DNA from 3 places in the Cupriavidus sp. 05N39 genome. Region 1 is predicted to be linked to each of the others. Evidence: predicted binding sites of a transcription regulator. Region 1 holds the regulator's gene; each other region holds the start of a gene.
What was found. Region 1 encodes LexA, which represses DNA repair genes until DNA is damaged. Its sites were predicted from a motif close to ACTGTATNNNNATACAGT; they were not measured.

Region 1 (5,505 bases):
GCTTTACATCCAGTGATGTGAAAGACGAGAGCCTTGCTGTTGCGGTGCTTGCGGGCCAGGAATCCTTCGCAGTCGAGCATCGCGCCGAGCGGAGTCCGCTCAAGCCGCTGGCCGATCTGACCGATTCCCATGGCGGCGATGGCGAATTCCACCTGCCTGGGCGTTTGCGCCTCGACCGTCTCGCCCGCGTACTGCAAGATGCAGTTGACAACGGGGACCCCGGCCGGGGTGTAACGCAAGGCATCGCGTTCCGCGAGCGTTGCGCAGAGCCTTAGCTGGTTCAACGCACTCTCCCGCACCGATGCCCGCACTTGCCGCCGCGGCGTTCAACGCCCACGGCAACCACAACAGTCCGCACTTAGGCGGCCTGGACTTCGCTGGTCTGTTGCGCGGCCTTGCGGGCTTCTTCGCGCTGCACTTCCTTCATCATCGGGGACGGTGCGGTTTCGGCCTTCTTGGTCTGAACGATGAGGTGGCGCAGCACCGCGTCGTTGAACTTGAACGCGTGTTCGAGTTCAGCCAGGGTTTCCTTGCCGCATTCGATGTTCAGGCAAACGTAGTGAGCCTTGGCCAGCTTCTGGATCATGTAGGCCATCTGACGGCGGCCCCAGTCTTCCACACGGTGGATCTGGCCTTCCTGCGACGTGACCAGCGTCTTGTAACGCTCGATCATGGCCGGAACTTGTTCGCTCTGGTCCGGATGGACGATAAATACGATTTCGTAATGACGCATTGACGCTCCTTTTGGATAAGCCGCCCGGGCGCCATGTCCGGTGCAGCAAGGTTGGATAGCCTTAAAGTATAGCGTGCTTTTGCCTTTTGGAGCAAGCCGCCTTAGTTTTCGGCGAAGAGCGCCTGCAACGCAGCGGGATCCGCAGCCAGTCCGGGCGTTGTCGCCAGGGCCAGCATCAGGAGCACGCGCGCCTTATATGGATTGAGATCGCCTGCAGAAACGAAGGCACCTGAAGCCGGTCGTGGAGGTGCCGGCATTGCCACATGCCCTGCCCCGGTGCGCGAGCTACGCACCACGGCCACTCCCGCCCCGGCCGCGTCCACCAGCGCATCGACCAGCGACTGGTGAACCGACCCGTTGCCTGCGGCCGCCACGACCAGCCCCGCCACACCTGCCTGCGCCAAAGCATCCACCACCAACCGGCCGGGCTCCGCGTAACTAGCAATAATCTCCACCTGCGGCCACTTGCACGGCACGGCCCAGGCCCGGTCCGGCAACAGCCGGGGCGCACGGACAAATCGCACGAGGTCGTCCTGCACGAACCCGATCGGGCCAGCCAGCGGCGACACAAAAGCGTTGACCGCTGACGTATGTCCCTTCACCACATCCCGCCCGGCATGGATTTCCTGATTAATCACCAGTAGCACGCCCTTGCCCGCCGCCCCGGCGCTGGCAGCCACCCGTACCGCGTCCAGCAGGTTCAAGGGACCATCGGCCGACAGGGAGGTCGAAGGCCGCATCGCCGCCGTCAGCACCACCGGCACCGTGCCCACCCATGCCAGATGCAGCAGCATTGCCGTCTCCTCCAGCGTATCGGTGCCATGGGTAATCACAATGCCCGCCACATCGGCCTGCGCAGACCAGAACGCAACGCGTTCAACCAACCGGGCCCAGAGGACGAACGACATGTCCTTGCTATCCACCTGCGCCACCTGCTCCGCCTCGACGCGGGCCACGGCACCGAGCGCCGGCACAGCATCAAGCAGCGCCGTCACAGGCACCGTGGCCGCCTGGTACTTCGCGCTGCTRGCAGCACTGGATGAAGAACCGGCAATGGTGCCACCGGTAGCAAGCACGACGACACGAGGCAGGAGGGACATGGCGAGATAGAGATCGAAAGCCAGAAAGGTTAAGCAGCGAGCGAAAAATTAGGCTGCAAGTGCCGCGAATTGTAACGCCCAGGCTCACGCCGCACGGCGCGGTGAGCCTCGCCTGACGCACCTGTCGATGCGCAAACTCCCAAAATTCCGCTTGCACTTCACTCGATACTGTATAAAATCACAGCATACTGTTTAAACATACAGTGCTTTCCAACACGGCGACCATGGCGACCCTGACACCGCGACAGCAGCAGATTTTCGATCTGATTCGCAGCAGCCTCCAGCACACGGGCTTTCCGCCCACACGCGCCGAGATCGCCGCCAAGTTCGGCTTCTCATCGCCCAATGCTGCCGAGGAACACCTGAGGGCTCTGGCCCGCAAGGGCGTAATCGAACTCACCCCCGGCGCCTCGCGCGGYATCCGGCTCAAGGTTTCGCGCAGCGACTCAGAACTACCAGACCAATTCTCGCTGCCAATGGCCGGCGTGATGCAACTGACGCTGCCCCTGGTCGGGCGCGTCGCGGCCGGTAGCCCGATCCTTGCCGCAGAACACATCGATCGCCAATACCAGGTCGACGCTTCGGTGTTCGACGTGCAACCTGACTACCTGCTCCGGGTACGTGGCCTGAGCATGCGGGACGCCGGCATCCTCGATGGCGATCTGCTTGCGGTCAAGCGTGCCAGCGAGGCCCCGAACGGCAAGATCGTCGTTGCGCGACTGGGAGACGACGTCACCGTCAAACGCCTCAACCGCCGCGGCGACTCGATCGAACTCATTGCCGAGAATCCCGATTTCCCCAGCATCATCGTGCGCCCCGGCCGCGAAGAATTCTCTCTGGAAGGTATCGCCGTCGGCTTGATCCGACCCAGCGGCTTCTGACGAGTGCGGCTGAGGCGGGCAAGCCCGTATCACGCCGACGCCCGATTGTGCCAACGCCGCCCGCTAGTCGGGCACCGCTAACTGTTGTTGCAAGTCACCAGGTGTAGCCATGCTGCCAGCCAACCGCCTCTCCGCCCGCCGCCCCGTCAAGCCCGTACCATTCCGCCAATCCAAAGGCGTGCGTATCTACCAGGGTGCGCAACGACGCACCATGGTGGGCAGCATGGCAGCCATCTGCCGCATGCTTGAGCTGGAGGAGTCGGCCAAGCTTTCATAGGTGGGTTACGGCAGCACTCACTTGCGCGCGTCGCGGTAACCGACCTAACCGGCTGAAATCGCATAAGGCAGCGCAGAGAAAAAATTTGTGCAGAGTGCTAGCCATCCGCCTTTTGGTATTGTATGATCTTGTTCTTCGTTGCTCAGCAGCCAGCTGAGCAACCTCTACGGTGGCTGTAGCTCAGTTGGTAGAGTCCAGGATTGTGATTCCTGTCGTCGTGGGTTCGAGTCCCATCAGCCACCCCAAGAATTTGCCCTGCAAAACAGCGCCTTAACCAAGGCGCTGTTTTCATTTGTGCATCCCAAAGCCGGGTTCCATTCCCGCCATCCTCCCACGGTGGGAATACTTGCAACCGCCGGTGTCAGCACCACCGGCTCGATCTAGCCTGCTTCAGCATACCCCTCCCCCGTTTCTTCCACGCAGCGACCTCTCCCATCCCTTAGCTAGTCCGCAAGAGGGAATCCAAATTCGCCGCGCTCCAGATCTCGTTCAAATGCGACTGTCCACGAAATGCCGGTAGCTGCGGGATAGACTTGGACGTCTCCGCCCACTCGGGCGACAGTGATTTTCCGGGGGATATGACTCGCCCCGCTGCCTCGCGAAATGCCCTCTTCCTCGCTCACCTCGAAGTCTTCTCGAACAAATCCATGCCGCGCGCAGGCGGATTCAAAGTCGCCGCGTTCATTCACGGGCAATTCGTGGAACAGCTTTTGAACCATGGCTATCTCCCAGAGCCTGGCAAAATCCTAGCATGACGGCAAACCAGCGCGCATAGCCAGAAGCGCCAGGCATGAGCCTCATCGAGCGAATGAGAGTGCGGAATCAAAGTTCTACGAGGTGCCTAGATGCTCAGCGCCAGGAGCATCTCACACGATGGCGATTGCACAAGCGAACCTTGACCAAGCGATTTTGGACTCCGCTGAACATTATCGCCGGGCGATTGCCAACGCTTAACAGGCGCGTCTCCTGACTATCACGGCTACACCTGGGCCGACCGATAGCGGGGGGATCGTCAGCCACCGCAGGTCCGTTGAGTACCGCAGTAAGGCGCCTGGCAAAGCATCGTGCGACAGGTTCACAGTAAAAATCAGCCATCTCAAAAGCAAATCAGATCGAACTGCTCTTGCCTGGATCGCATACCCACTAGGTATGGCAGTTCGTCATCCAGCCATTCGATGGGCAAACTCGAATGGATGCGCTGCCCCTCCTGACGCAATTCGCGAGTTGGCTCCACTGCCACGACGCGACGCCCAAGCCGCGCAACAGGAATGACGCGACAAGCATTGATTTTAGATATTTCCCCTACGGCCGAGGAAGCGAACGGTTCTCGCTCGATTTTAGCCTGCAAGCTAACAGCCCACTGAAGGCGAACCGCCAGGATCGCCCCCAAATAGAGTGGGTATGGGATCAATCGCCGTCTTTCCATATGGCAATATCTTGCCATGCGGCCTTGATCACCTGAAGGGCCTCTCCTACTCAGCACCGACATGGGAGCTTGAAATATGGCCGGCACCAGCCTGCTTTTGTTGATCGACGACATCACCTCGATCCTTGACGATGTGGCAACCATGAGCAAGGTGGCTGCCAGGAAGACCGCTGGTGTCCTGGGCGACGATCTTGCCCTCAATGCGCAACAGGTCAGCGGCGTGAAAGCCGATCGCGAGTTGCCGGTTGTGTGGTCGGTTGCGGTGGGTTCTTTGCGCAACAAGGCGATTCTGGTACCGGCTGCGCTCGCAATCAGTGCTGCGACCCCTTGGGCGATCGTGCCACTGCTGATGGTGGGCGGCGCGTTCCTTTGCTACGAAGGATTTGAAAAGATCGCGCACCGCTTCATGCACGGAGAGTCACGGAGCGAAGTAGATCCTCCTGGCGAGCATCAGGCACAAGATCCTCCGACGGATTCAGCAATTGACGAGAAGGCGAAGATCCGCGGCGCGTGCGCACGGATTTCATCCTGTCCGCCGAGATCATCGTGATCTCACTGGGGACCGTCTCCGGCGCGCCGTTTGGTACGCAGGTGGCCGTGCTGTCCGCCATCGCCCTCGTCATGACAGTGGGTGTCTACGGGCTAGTGGCCGGCATCGTCAAGCTCGACGATGCCGGCCTGTATCTTAGTCAGAAAGCCTCCACCCTCGCGCGAGCCGTGGGCCGCGGGGTTCTTCGGCTGGCGCCTTGGCTAATGCGTATACTTTCCGTTGTGGGTACCGTGGCAATGTTCCTGGTTGGCGGCGGGATACTGGCACACGGATTTCCTGGCATGCATCGCCTGACGGAGGTAACAACGCAAATGCTTGGGGAAGTACCGTTGCTCGGCAGTGGACTGGAAATAGCGGCACCGATGCTGATCAATGCGATGATCGGTCTGCTGGCCGGGGCGTTGGTTACGATCGGCTTCACGGCAGTGAAGCGAGGAATGCGGGTTCTTCTGCCGTCATCGCGCTAACTTGCGACTGGACCTGTACCTTGTGCTGGCGATCGCGGACAAGAAGGTTTGCTTGAAGCAGGCTTTAATCG
Region 2 (6,637 bases), on a different contig from region 1:
CGGCCGCATGTCGATGAAAGAGCTGGCGGAAGCGGTTGGCCTGACCATCACGCCGTGCATCGAGCGGGTCAAGCGCATGGAGCGCGACGGCGTCATCATGGGCTACTACGCCCGCCTGAATCCCGTGCTCCTTGGCAGTGGCCTGCTGGTGTTCGTGGAGATTTCGCTTGGCAACAAGTCGGGCAATATGTTCGAGCAGTTCCGCCGCGAGGTGTTGCGTATTCCCGAGGTGCTGGAGTGCCACCTTGTATCGGGCGATTTCGATTATCTGATCAAGGCCCGCATCCGCGAGATCGGCGAGTATCGCCGGCTGCTGGGCGACATCCTGCTGCAGTTGCCCGGCGCCGCGCAGTCCAAGAGCTACGTTGTGATGGAGGAGATCAAGGAGACGCTGGCGATCGCGGTCGACGAGAAGGCACCGCACGCCTGAGACCCTGCCGGCATCTGTCTAGAACAATGACATCTGTGGCGTTGCACCGGCCCTTGAGAAATGTTCGGTAGTCAGGGGATGGCGTTCGGCGTTTAGCCCATGGCGCTGGCAGGCRAGCTTGAAACGCTTGCGCAGCAGTTCGGCAAAAATGCCGGTACCTGTCATGCGCGTGCCGAAGTTGGAGTCGTAGGCCTGGCCGCCCCGCATCTGCGCGATCAGGCTACGGACATGCCGGGCGCGCAGCGGATGGTAGGTGGCCAGCCACTCGGAAAACAGATCCGCTACCTCGCGCGGCAGCCGCAGCAGGATATAGGCGGCTGTCTTCGCGCCAGCGTTGGCGCCCGCCTCCAGGATGGACTCCATTTCCGGGTCGGTCAGGCTTGGGATGACGGGCGCCACCATCACGCCCACGGGAATCCCGGCCTCACTCAGCGACGCGATGGCTGCGATGCGACGTGCCGGTGCGCTCGCCCGCGGTTCCAGCGTGCGGGCTATCTCATTGTTGAGCGATGTGACCGACATATGGACCCGGACCAGGTTCCTGGCCGCCATGCGCTGGAGGATGTCGATGTCGCGCGTGACAATCCCCGACTTGGTCGTGATGGCCACCGGATGGTTGAACCGTTCCAGCACTTCCAGTATGCCCCGTGTGATGCGGAGTTTGCGCTCGATGGGCTGGTAAGGGTCGGTATTGGCGCCCAGCGCGATGACCGATGGCGTGTAGCCGCGGCTGCCTAGTTCGGCCTGGAGCAGCTCYGCGGCGTTCTCCTTCGCGTACAGGCGGGTTTCGAAGTCGAGGCCCGGCGAAAGTCCCAGATAGGCATGGCTGGGTCTGGCATAACAGTAGATGCAACCGTGCTCGCATCCTCGGTAAGGATTGATGGAAGCATCAAAGGGCAGGTCCGGCGACTGGTTGCGCGAGACGATGCGTTTCGCCTTCTCCGTGAAAACAATGGTCTGGATCTGGGGTATCTCTGGCTCATCAAGGGCTCGTGACTCATCGTCGACCCGTTCGCGGGTCCATGCATCGAAGCGGCTGACGTTGTTCGAGCGCGCCGCCCGGCCTTTGAGCGGGCTGGAGGAGGGAGGTCGGGTCGTCACGTTGGCAGTCCTGCGGCTACGATTGATACTGTATAAATATACAGTGCCCAACAGCTCGCCGGCAAGGAGTAAAGGGTGGATGTCCCTGGAAGCGGAAGATTTGGAGAATCGCGCACGACGTGGTCTGTGCGGGACGGCGGCTCGGCAATGGGTATTCCTGCTGCAGCACTTTGCAAAAACAGCCAGGTGTGTCTTGCGGTGCGGGAGCCAGGCCAGTCAGGCAGGCGGTGCTGCCTCGGGGCGGTCCCAGTAGGGCGGGGAGCCGAAGCGCGCCGCAAAGAAATCGGTAAAGGCGCGGGTTTTTGCCGGCACCTGCCGGCGGCTCGGGTAGACCGCCCAGATCGATACCGACGGCAGCACCGGATAATCCGGCAGCACGTTGACTAGCGCGCCACTGCGCAGGTAGGGGCCGACATCCCAGGTGGATTTGAGCGCGAGCCCCATGCCAGCCAGGATCGCATCCCGGATGACCTCGCCGTTGTCCGTGCGGAGATTGCCGCTGACGGCAATCGCGGTCTTGCCCAGCGCCGTGTCGAACTGCCAGGAGGCCTGGTCGCCAAGCACGATGCAATTGTGGTTGCGCAGATCCTCCGGGTGCCGTGGCGTGCCATGGGCGGCAAGGTAGGCGGGCGAGGCGCAAATGGCGCGATGGCTCGGGGCAAGCGGGCGGGCCACCAGCGATGAGTCGGGCAGGGCACCCATGCGCAGCGCCACGTCTACCCCGGCCTCCACTAGGCCGATCACCTGATCCGTCAGCCGCAGGTCCAGCGTCAGGCCGGGGTAGGCGGCAAGGAAGGCTGGGATGGCCGGAGAGACATGCTGGCGGCCGAAGGATGCGGGCACCGTGACGCGCAGTATTCCGTGTGGTGCTTCCGCCCCCCGGCCTACCGACTGCGCGGCCTGGTCGGCCGTGTCGAGCAATTGCCCGGCATGCTCAAGAAAGCGCTGTCCGTCTCCGGTCAGCGAAATGCGCCGCGTGGTCCGGTGCAGCAGCCGCGTGCCGAGCTTCTGTTCGAGTAGCGCCAGGCGGCTGCTGGCCGATGACGTGGACAGCCCGAGATCGCGCGCCGCCGCCGACAGGCTGCCCAGCGCCGCCGCGCGCACGAACACCGCGATATCCAGCAGGTCGAAGTGCATGGCGCCTGGGCCCCTGGGCCTTGGAACTGCTAATTACTGCGAAAGGGCGCGAGCGGCTTCGACCTGGGATTCGAAGAAGGTCTGGAAACTGATGGCCAGGCCGGCCATCAGCAGGCCGGTTCCGATCAGCAGCGACAGGATGACCAGGATCACGACCGGCCAGCCAGACCGGGTCGGCTTGCCATGGGGATTGAAGCGGGCATCCCATCTATCGTCCGGGCGCAGGCCGTACACGATGGCTGCCAGGAAGGCGCTGATCACCGATGTGCCACCGGCGATGGCAAAGGTCCAGTCCAAGGCCGGCGTGCCGGCGCCAGTCTGTATCGAAATGACGCCGATGACCCCGGCCAGGGCCGCCAGCAGGTGAGCCCATGCAAACTTGTCGCGCAAACCACCCAGGTAGAAGCGATGCAAGCCCAAACTGCCGAACAGGAAGGCAAGCGCGACCGTGAGCAGTTTGGACTTGCCCGGAAGCGGCTTGACGAGTGCGGTGGCGGCTGGAACTTGGGTAGCGGCAGGCATGAGGCGGCAACTAGGTTGATGGCCGGCCAGGGGGCGGCCGGCGCAAGATCAGATCAATGCCAGTCAAGCTGGCACCGGCGCTCATTGTACGCTGGCCTCAGGCGCGGGCGCGGGAAGGCCGGGAGCGATGCGCGTCGGACGGCGAAGCATTTGGGAGTTCCGTGCGCGGCACAGCCGGGAGGAGGGGGGTAGGGGAAAGGGAGGCGGATCCCGCCGTTTGGAGGGCAAACAGGCGGGGGAGGGAAATGCAGGTGTCAGGCGGACCTAACGGCCGCCGTCGCGTCCCCGCGCCTGCCAGCCGGGGCCGGTGCCGGGACCGCGCTGCTCGCCGCGCGCGTTGTCGCCTTGCGCGTTGCGATCGGGTGGGCGGCCGCGCTCGTCATCGCGCTCCTGGGGAGGCAAGGGGCGACCGTTAAGGCGGTCATCAGCGCGGGCTCGGGCTTCCATTCTTTCGATCTGGGCGCGCACATGGTCTTGCCGTTCGGCGCGTACGCTAGCCATCTCCCAGCCACCCTGGCCGCGCGCGTTACCATTGCCCGCGGTCCGGCCTTCGGGCCGGCTGTGTTGCCAAAACGCGACCTGCGCATGGCTGACAGCATTGAGGCCGAGCACTGAAACGGCCAACAGGATGCCAGCCACCGAGTCGCGCAGGAAGGTGCGGGGGAGCATGCGGAATCCCAGTATCCTGTCGCGCGGTGAGTTGTTCGAGATATGGGTTCATGGTACGCACGGGCCTTCGGGACGCATATGCAAAAGCCGTTACTGGTGTAACGGATTGTTTCGCCTCACCCGGTACGTTTCGCAGCTTGCCTGCGGGCAATGCGGGGAGTGGCGTTTCAACGCCTCACGGCGCGTAGCGGATACGGTAAATGGCGCCCGCCGTGTCGTCGCTGACAAGCAGCGAACCATCCGGGGCGACCAGGACATCGGCCGGCCTGCCCCAGGCTTTGCCGTCTTGCAGCCAGCCTTGCGCGAAGACTTCCTGGCGCACTGCCTGGCCACTCTCGTTCAGCACTACCCGGACAATGCGGTAGCCGACCTTCGTGCTACGGTTCCAGCTGCCGTGCTCGGCAATGAAAATATTGTTCCGGTATTCGGCGGGAAACTGTGAGCCGGTATAGAAGCGCATCCCGAGCGAGGCGACATGCGCGCCCAGCTTTGCGGCCGGCGGCTCGAACTCCGAGCAGTTGCGCTGCTTGCCGAACTCAGGGTCCGCGACGCTGCCGGCGTGGCAGTATGGATAGCCAAAATGCTGGCCGGCACGGGTCAGGCGGTTGAGTTCGTCGTCTGGCACGTCGTCTCCCAGTTGATCGCGCCCATTGTCCGTGAACCACAGCTGGCGCGTGACCGGGTGCCAGTCAAAGCCCACCGAATTGCGCACGCCCCTGGCTACTACCTGCAGGTCGGACCCGTCGGGCTTCATCTTCATGATATTGGCGTAGCGGTTTTCATCAGGCTTGCAGATATTGCAGGGTGCGCCAACCGGGACATAAAGATAGCCATCCGGACCAAAGGCGATGAACTTCCAGCCGTGGTGGGTTTCGGAAGGGAAGCGATCGCTCACCACGATCGGTTTTGGCGGGGTGTCGAGCCGGGCTTCGATGTCATCGAGCCGGACGATGCGCGAGACCGAGGACGCATAAAGGGCCCCGTCGCGGAAGGCCACGCCTACCGGCATGGTCAGGCCGGTGGCGATTGTCCTTGCCCTCGGGTCAGGCGCCAGCGCGTTGCTGATTGCATAGACCTTGCCCTGGCCAAGGCTACCGATAAAGAGGGTGCCAGCCGGTGACATGGTCATGCCCCGTGCTTCCGGCACATCCTGGCTCAGCACGTCGATGCGGAACCCCGGCGGCAGCTGGATCTGCTCCAGCGGCAGGGCCGTGCCCGCGCTTGCATTGGGGCTGAACCAGGCCGCCGCGGCGAAAGTGGCTGCAAGCAGGGCGCGGAAGGCGCGAATGTGAAGGTAGGAACGCACGGCAAGATCTCCTGTCGGGGTTTTCGCCACGATGCCTGTCGCCAGGTGTCGAGTCAATCGCTCTAAGTGTTTGTTTGGGCTCGGGATTTGGTCTATACTCTTGCGTTTCGTGTTCGAACATCAAGTTTTCTGAGGAATCAAACCATGGTCGTAATCCGTCTGGCTCGCGGTGGCAGCAAGAAGCGCCCCTTCTTCAATATCGTCGCTGCTGACTCGCGTAATCGTCGCGATGGCCGTTTCATCGAGCGTATTGGTTTCTACAATCCCCTGGCTTCGGCAAGCGAAGAAGGCCTGCGTCTGGTGCAAGACCGCCTGACGTACTGGACCGGCGTTGGCGCCCAGCTGTCGCCGACGGTTGCCCGTCTGGTCAAGCAGAACGCCGCCAAGGCTGTGGCCTGATTGTTGTGACGCGCGTTTCGCGACGCGTGGCAAACGACACGTGACAGAACGCAAGCAAGGCGTCCCGGCGCGGCGGCCGCTCAATGTGCCGCTCGAGCCCTCGGCCCGGCCCCAGGCCGGTGTGCAGGAAAAGGCGAGTTTCAAGCCGCAGGGCGTAGCTGGGTTTCCGGCTGCGCTGGCGTTTACCGATAAGCTGCCGGACGACCTGATCGAGGTCGGTTACATCAGCGCAGCTTATGGCATACGGGGCTGGATCAAGGTCCAGCCACACGCCGACGATGCGAGCGCGTTGTTGCATGCGCGCCGCTGGTGGCTGCTGAAAGCCCCGCCGACAGGCCTGGTGGGCGCGGCCGATGCCGTGGCATCGGAGGCATTGTGCGTGAAGGTCGTGCAATCCCGTGAGCATAGCGGTACCGTGGTGGCCCAGGCGAACGGCGTGTCCGACCGCAACCACTCGGAAGCGCTCAAGGGTCGCCGTGTCTGGATTCGTCGCGAGGATTTCCCCGCGCCGGATGAAAACGAATTTTACTGGGTCGATCTGATCGGCTGCGCCGTGTTCAATGAGCAGGGCGAGTCGCTGGGCGAAGTGTCCGGCCTGATCGACAACGGCGCGCACCAGATCCTGCAGGTAGCGCATACCTTGCCTGACGGCAAGGCAGGCGAGCGCCTGATCCCCTTTGTCGACGCATTCCTGCGCTCGGTCGATATTTCGGCCAGACGCGTGGTGGTCGACTGGGGCCTGGACTACTGAGCGGTCCGGCAACGGACGCTCGGCTGGCGGCGGCCGGGTGGGCAAGTATAGGGAGGGGCGGATGCAGTTCGATGTGATCACGCTATTTCCCGAGATGTTCCGTGCGCTGACCGACTGGGGTATCACCAGCCGGGCGGCCAAGCAGCAGCGTTATACGCTGCGCACCTGGAATCCGCGCGATTTCACCAGCGACAACTACCGTACGATCGATGATCGCCCGTACGGCGGCGGTCCTGGCATGGTAATGCTGGCCAAGCCACTGGAAGATGCGATCGGCGCGGCATGTTCGGCGCAACTGGCGGCGCAAGCCGCCACGGATGTG
Region 3 (6,637 bases), on a different contig from region 1:
GGCCGCCGATTTCTATGCGTCGTGGGCAGCTCAGGTGTCAGCCATCAGCGAATCACGGACTTCGCGCATGGCCGTCAAATAGGCCTCCTGGTTCTTTCTCATGCGCTCCGCGGGCCCGGCCAGGGAAATGCCGACCGGCTGGCCGCCCAACCATCCGGACACCGCCAGCCCGTGGACGCCCTCGCTGCCTTCTTCCCGCGCCTCGTATCGGCCAAGGTCGCGGCCGTGCGCCACTTGCGCCATCAGTTCGTCAACGTCAACCACTGTGTGCTCGGTGAAAGGACGAAGCTTGCTCTTGCCAAGTATTGCGCGGGCTTCGTCTTCCGGCAGGAGTCCCAGCAGCGCCTTGCCCAGTGCGGAGGCGTGCAAGGCCGCCCGTGAGCCGACCTCGATGATATAGCGCAACGGCATCCGGCTCGGCTGCACGGCAACGACCTTGACAGCGGTGGTATCGAGTACACCGAAGAAGACGGTCTCATTGGTTTTTGCGCCCACTTGCTCGACGGCTTCCTGCGCTAGTGTCGTCAGGGGATCGTTTTCGGAGATCTGGCGCGCGGTTTCCAACAGACGGGCGGTCGGGTAGAAGCGCCGCGTGCGGGATGTGCGCATCAGGTAGCCGAGCGAATGCAGCGTATGCAATAGGTCAAGGGAACTGCTCTCGGCAACCGAAAGCAGACGAGCCACATCGGAATTTGACAGCTCGCGTTTTTCCCTGGCAAACAATTCAAAAACTGCCATGGTGCGGCTGGCTGCGGGGATCAGGGTGGGCATGCTGGTTTCAAGAAGTGCTGGCTGGAGATACAGTGGCGAGTAGCACTATACGATATTTCGTAGTATAGGGGAGCAGCCAAAGGCGGGGTGTGTTGCGGAGCTGTGAGCGAATGCCACGGCCATCGCTTCCCCAATCGCCGTCGCACAGCGTTTAACCGAACCATGGCGAACGCTAACTATTGTCAGTTTCCACATTGTCGACCCCGGCTTTGCCTCCTTGCGCGCTTCCGTGATACTGTACAAACATACAGTAATCAGAAATTTCCACCCGGTCCCCAAGCCGGGGCGCAAGCATCACATGACCACCCATCTCTCCCCAGCCTCGCCCGCCGCCGACCGGCAGGGTGCGCTGGACGCACTGGAACGACGCTATCCCGGCCTGTGGCGGGCGGGGCAGCTCGGCCATCTGGGCCGCGCGGGCAGCGTGCCGGCCTTGCCCACCGGCCATGCGGCGCTCTCGGCCGAGTTGCCAGGCGGCGGCTGGCCGATGGGGGCGCTGACGGAACTGCTGCTGGCCGACGCCGGCGTGGGCGAGTTGCGCCTGCTGCGCCCGGCGTTGCTGGCGCTGGCGGCGGCACAGCGCCGGGTGGCGCTGGTGGGGCCGCCGTACCTGCCCAATGCGATGTGCCTGGCCGAATGGGGTTTGCCGGCAAGCCAGCTGTTCTGGGTGCGTCCGCCCGCTGGCGCGGGCCGGGCCGCGGCCCAGGCGGATGTGCTGTGGGCGGCGGAGCAGGTGCTGCGCAGCCAGGCTTTTGGCGGGGTGATGGTGTGGCTGCCAACGGCGCGTCCCGAGGCGCTGCGGCGCCTGCAGGTGCTGGCGCAGGCGGGCGACGCGGTGGTCTGGGCGTGCCGCCCGGCCGGCGTGCTGCACGAGTCGTCGCCGGCGGTGCTGCGGCTGCTGTTGTCTCCGGCACCCGGCAATGTCTTGTCGATCACTTTTCACAAGCGGCGCGGCCCGGTGCGCGATGCGCCGCTGGTGCTGCCGCTGGGCGAGATGATGGCGGTGCCGGCCAGGACCGCTTCGCCGTCCGCGCCGCCGCCGGTCCCTTTCAATTTCCCGGTTTCCCAAGCCGTTGCGGGAGAGCAAGCCCATGTCGTACTGGATCGCGGTGCATCTGCCGCGCCTGTCGCTGGACGCGTTGCAGCCGAACTGGCCTGAGCCCGCCGCGCTCCCGGCTTCCTCCGGCCTGCTGCACCACCGGGTGCCGGTGGCGGTGATGGAGCGCGAGCGGGTGGTGCTGGCCAACGGGCCGGCGGTGGCACTGGGGGTGCAGGCCGGGATGCGGCGTGGCGGCGTGCAGGCCTTGTCGGCGCAGGTGGTGCAACTGGAGCGCGAGCCGGCCGCCGAGGCGCAGCTGATGACGGCGCTGGCGCTGGCGCTGCTGCACTTCACACCGCATGTGACGGGCCATCCCGATCCCGATGCGGCTACCGTGATGATCGATGCCGGCGCCAGCCTGCGGCTGTTCGGCGGCCATCTGGCGCTGTGCCGCGCGGTGTATGCGCGGGTGCGCCGGCTAGGTGTGTTTCCGCAGCTTGGCTGCGGGCCCACGGCCTTCGGGGCGGCGTGGCTGGCGGCGCAGCCGCTGCGGCGGGACCGCCGTGGCGCGATGGTGCGGCCGGCGCGGCGCGCGGTGCGGGCTGCTCGCATGGCGCGGCTGCTGGACCGGCTGCCGGTGGCCATGCTGCAAGGCGTGGCCGACGACGGCTGGCTCGACGGCATCGGCTGCCGGACCGTGGGCGAGGTGCGGGGCCTGCCGCGTGCCGGCCTGCGGCGCCGGCTGGGGCCGGATCTGCTGGCGCGGCTGGACCAGGCCTATGGCGAGGTGCCGGTGCGCTTTACCTGGTTCAGCGCGCCGGCAGCCTTCGCGCAGCGCATGGAGCTGCCGGGCCGTACCGAGTCCGTGCAGGGCGTGATGGCGGGCGCGCAGCGCCTGCTGCTGGCGCTGGCCGGCTGGCTGGCGGTACAGCAGGCGGGCGTGACGCGGCTGGTGCTGCGGCTCGAACACGAGCGCTACCGGCTCGGCACCGAGACCCCGTCTACGCCGGTGACGGTCAGCCTGGCGCAGCCCAGCCGCGATCCGGTCCATCTGTCCAGGCTGCTGCAGGAGCGGCTGGACAAGGTGCAGTTCAGCGTGCCGGCGGTGGGCCTGATGCTGGTGGTGGAGTCCATGGAGACCTGCCTGCCGCAGAGCGATTCGCTGTTTCCGGAACCAGGCGGCACGCCGGCCGAACTGGGCCGCCTGCTCGATACGCTGATGGCGCGGCTCGGCCGCGAAAACGTGTTGCAACCCCAGCCGTTGCCCGACCACCGGCCCGAGCGCGCCAATCGCTGGTGCCCCGTCGACGAAATGCCGGCGCGCGCGCCGCAGCCGGCCCCGGCAGGCGCCATGCCGGAGCGCCCGGCGTGGCTGCTGGACAAGCCGATGCCGCTCACCGTGCAGCGTCACCGGCCCTGTCATGGCGGCCCGCTGACCTTGCTCTCGCGGCCGGAGCGCATCGAGAGCGGCTGGTGGGATGGCGCGCTGGCCACGCGCGATTATTTCGTCGCCGAACGTGCGGATGGCCTGCGTTGCTGGGTCTATCGCCAGCGTCCCGGGCACGAGGAGAGCGGTGAATACCGCTGGTTCCTGCACGGCCTGTTCGCCTGAGATTCGCCTGAGCCTTTGCCTCCCTGTCATGTCCAGCAAGCCCGCCATGCCCTCGTTTTCCGCTTTGCCGCCGGCGCTTTCCGCGTTGCTGCCGGTATTGCCGGATTATGTGGAGCTGCACTGCATTTCCAATTTCACGTTCCTGGATGGGGCGTCGCATCCGGTCGAGCTGATCGAGCGCGCCTTTGCGCTGGGCTATCGCGGGCTGGCGCTGACCGATGAATGTTCGGTGGCCGGCACGGCGCGCGCGCATCATGCGCTGAAGGACCTGCGTGAGCGCATCGGCGACGCCGCGGCGCGCAGCGCGGCGCGATTGGCCGCGGGGCTGGATGAGGATGGCGACGATGACGATCTCATCGAGGACGACGGCGAAGAGGGCGATCAGCATGACGGCGGGCATGGGGTGGATGATGAATCCCTCGCCGTGCCGGATGCCACGCCCGCCGCCGGCGACGCCTTGGCCCCTGGCGAAGCCACCCAGGCCCGCCTGCGCCGCCATGAACGACTGGACGCGCTGGCCCGCGCCGCGCAGGATTTCCGCCTGCTGGTCGGCAGCCGCTTCACGCTGACGGACTCCGCCGGCCAGCCGGTGCTGCGGCTGGTGCTGCTGGCGCAGGACCGGGAAGGCTTTGGCAACCTGAGCGAACTGATCACCCTGGGGCGCATGCGCTCGGAGAAGGGCAGCTACCGGCTCCACCCCGACGACCTGGCCGCGCCGCCGCAGCCGGAACAGGCTCACCTGCGCGGCATGCCCAACTGCCTGGCGCTGCTGCTGCCGTCTTATTGCCCCGAGCCCGAGGCGTTGCTGCAGCAAGCGCAATGGATGCGGCAGACCTTTGGCGCGCGCGGCTGGATCGCGCTCGAACAGTTGCAGGGCCATGCCGATGCCTTGCACCGGCTGCGTCTTGCGGACGCATCGGTGCAATCCGGCGTGCCGCTGGCGGCGGCCGGCGCGGTGACCATGCATGTGCGTTCGCGCAAGCCGCTGTCCGATGTGCTGAGCGCGATTCGCGTGGGCCAGCCGCTGTCCGGGTGCGGCATGACGCTGGCGCCCAATGCCGAGCAGCACCTGCGCATGCGGCAGCGCTTGTCCCGGCTGTACCCGCGCGAGGCACTGGCGCAGACGGTGCGGATCGCCTCGCTGTGCGATTTCTCGCTCGATACGCTGCGCTACGAGTATCCGGAAGAGCTGGTGCCCCCCGGTGAGACCCCCTTCAGCTACCTGCGCCGCGAGACCATGAAGGGTGTGCTGCGGCGCTTCCCCGGCGGACTCAAGCCCGAGTGGCGCAAGCAGTTGAAGGAGGAGTTCGAACTGATCCGGGAGAAGCAATACGAGCCCTTCTTCCTCACCGTGCACGACATCGTGCGCTTTGCCCGCGGGCGCGGCATCCTGTGCCAGGGGCGCGGCTCGGCGGCCAATTCGCTGGTCTGCTATTGCCTGTTCATCACCGAGGTGGATCCCGGCGATGCCAACATGCTGTTCGGCCGCTTCCTGTCGCGCGAGCGCGATGAGCCGCCCGATATCGATGTCGATTTCGAGCACCAGCGGCGCGAGGAAGTCATCCAGTACATCTACGGGAAATACGGCCGCCACCGCGCCGCTCTGGCCGCCTCGCTGATCACCTACCGCTCGCGCAGCGCGCTGCGCGACGTGGGCCGCGCGCTGGGCATCGACGCCAGCGTGATCGAGCAGGTGGTCAAGGGCCAGGCCTGGTGGGACGGCGGCAAGACCTTTCTCGACCGCATTGCCCAGTACGGGCTGGACCCGGAATCACCGGCGGTGCGGCAGTGGGCCAGCCTGACCGCGCAACTGCGCGGCTTTCCGCGGCATCTGTCGCAGCACGTGGGCGGTTTCGTGATCGCGCGGCACAAGCTGTCGCGGCTGGTGCCGATCGAGAACGCGGCCATGGAAGACCGCAGCGTGATCCAGTGGGACAAGGACGATCTGGAATCGCTCGGCCTGCTGAAAGTGGACGTGCTGGCGCTGGGCATGCTGTCGGCCATCCGCCGCGCGCTGGCGACGATCCCGAGCCGCTCGGGCGCGCCGTACCGCATGGAGGACATCCCCGGCAAGGACGCGCAGACCTACGACATGATCTGCGCCGCCGATACCATCGGCGTGTTCCAGGTGGAGTCGCGCGCGCAGCAGTCGATGCTGCCGCGGCTGCAGCCGCGCACCTTCTACGACCTGGTGGTGGAGGTGGCCATCGTGCGGCCCGGGCCGATCCAGGGTGGCATGGTGCATCCCTACCTGAAGCGGCGCGAGCAGGTGCGGCGCACCGGCAAGCCGCCGGCGTATCACAACGACGTCATCGAGAAGGTGCTGGGCCGGACCCTGGGCGTGCCGATCTTCCAGGAACAGGTGATGCAACTGGCCATCGACGCCGCCGGTTTCACTCCAGGCCAGGCCGATCAGCTGCGCCGCTCGATGGCGGCCTGGCGGCGCAAGGGCGATCTGAAGCAGCACCAGGATGCGCTGGTCAGCGCGCTGACCCGCAACAAGTATCCGGAAGCCTTCGCGCTGGCCATCTGCAAGCAGATCGAAGGCTTCGGTGAATATGGCTTCCCGGAAAGCCATGCCGCCAGCTTCGCCAAGCTGGTCTATGTCAGCGCGTGGATCAAGTGCCATCATCCGGCGGCTTTCCTGTGCGCCTTGCTCAACAGCCAGCCGATGGGTTTTTACACACCTTCGCAACTGGTGCAGGATGCGCGGCGCCACCACGTACGTACGTCGCCCGTGGATGTCACGGTGAGCTGCTGGGAAAGCACGCTGGAGCTGGAAGCGGACGGGCGGGCGGCGCGAGGACGCGAGCGCGCCCAACCCGCGGTGCGGCTCGGGCTCAACCGCGTGAGCGGCATGCGCGAGGCGGCTGCCGGTCGCATCGAGCAGGCACGCGCCAGGCAGCCTTTTGCCAGCGTCGAGGACCTTGTGCTGCGGGCGCGGCTCGATCGCCACGACATCGACGCGCTGGCCGCCGCCGATGCGCTGGCCAGCCTCGCCGGGCATCGTCGCCAGGCGCGCTGGCAGGCCCGCGCCGCCGCGCTGCAGGCCGCCCATCATGACCTGCTCTACGAGGCACCGCCGGCCGAGAGCAAGCTGTCGCTGCCGGCGCCGCGCCTGGGCGAGGACGTGGCCGCTGATTACGCCAGCATGGGCCTGTCGCTCAAGTCGCATCCGCTTGCGCTGCTGCGGCCGCGGCTGGCGGCCATGAAGT

Region 2: AC1DN0_RS22415 (PA0069 family radical SAM protein) is a predicted target of LexA. The motif match lies at 1,559-1,576, and genes of this name have one in related genera.
Region 3: imuA (translesion DNA synthesis-associated protein ImuA) is a predicted target of LexA. The motif match lies at 1,006-1,023, and genes of this name have one in related genera.

What each region holds. Positions count from the first base shown of each region.
Region 1 covers NZ_JBFTNE010000158.1:9,214-14,718, forward strand. Annotated here, with positions in the region: gene priB (primosomal replication protein N) at 1-284, opposite strand, end outside; gene rpsF (30S ribosomal protein S6) at 359-733, opposite strand; gene AC1DN0_RS38490 (asparaginase) at 835-1,833, opposite strand; gene lexA (transcriptional repressor LexA) at 2,058-2,714, shown strand; gene AC1DN0_RS38500 (hypothetical protein) at 2,824-2,991, shown strand; tRNA gene AC1DN0_RS38505 (tRNA-His) at 3,161-3,236, shown strand; gene AC1DN0_RS38510 (hypothetical protein) at 3,435-3,710, opposite strand; partial or broken gene AC1DN0_RS38515 (DUF808 domain-containing protein) at 4,494-5,434, shown strand.
Region 2 covers NZ_JBFTNE010000047.1:49,320-55,956, reverse strand. Annotated here, with positions in the region: gene AC1DN0_RS22420 (Lrp/AsnC ligand binding domain-containing protein) at 1-430, shown strand, start outside; gene AC1DN0_RS22415 (PA0069 family radical SAM protein) at 449-1,531, opposite strand; gene AC1DN0_RS22410 (LysR family transcriptional regulator) at 1,748-2,668, opposite strand; gene AC1DN0_RS22405 (NINE protein) at 2,702-3,190, opposite strand; gene AC1DN0_RS22400 (hypothetical protein) at 3,455-3,859, opposite strand; gene AC1DN0_RS22395 (PQQ-dependent sugar dehydrogenase) at 4,035-5,165, opposite strand; gene rpsP (30S ribosomal protein S16) at 5,310-5,564, shown strand; gene rimM (ribosome maturation factor RimM) at 5,686-6,315, shown strand; gene trmD (tRNA (guanosine(37)-N1)-methyltransferase TrmD) at 6,377-6,637, shown strand, end outside.
Region 3 covers NZ_JBFTNE010000115.1:32,778-39,414, forward strand. Annotated here, with positions in the region: gene AC1DN0_RS34825 (IclR family transcriptional regulator) at 31-771, opposite strand; gene imuA (translesion DNA synthesis-associated protein ImuA) at 1,070-1,930, shown strand; gene AC1DN0_RS34835 (Y-family DNA polymerase) at 1,863-3,422, shown strand; gene AC1DN0_RS34840 (error-prone DNA polymerase) at 3,469-6,637, shown strand, end outside.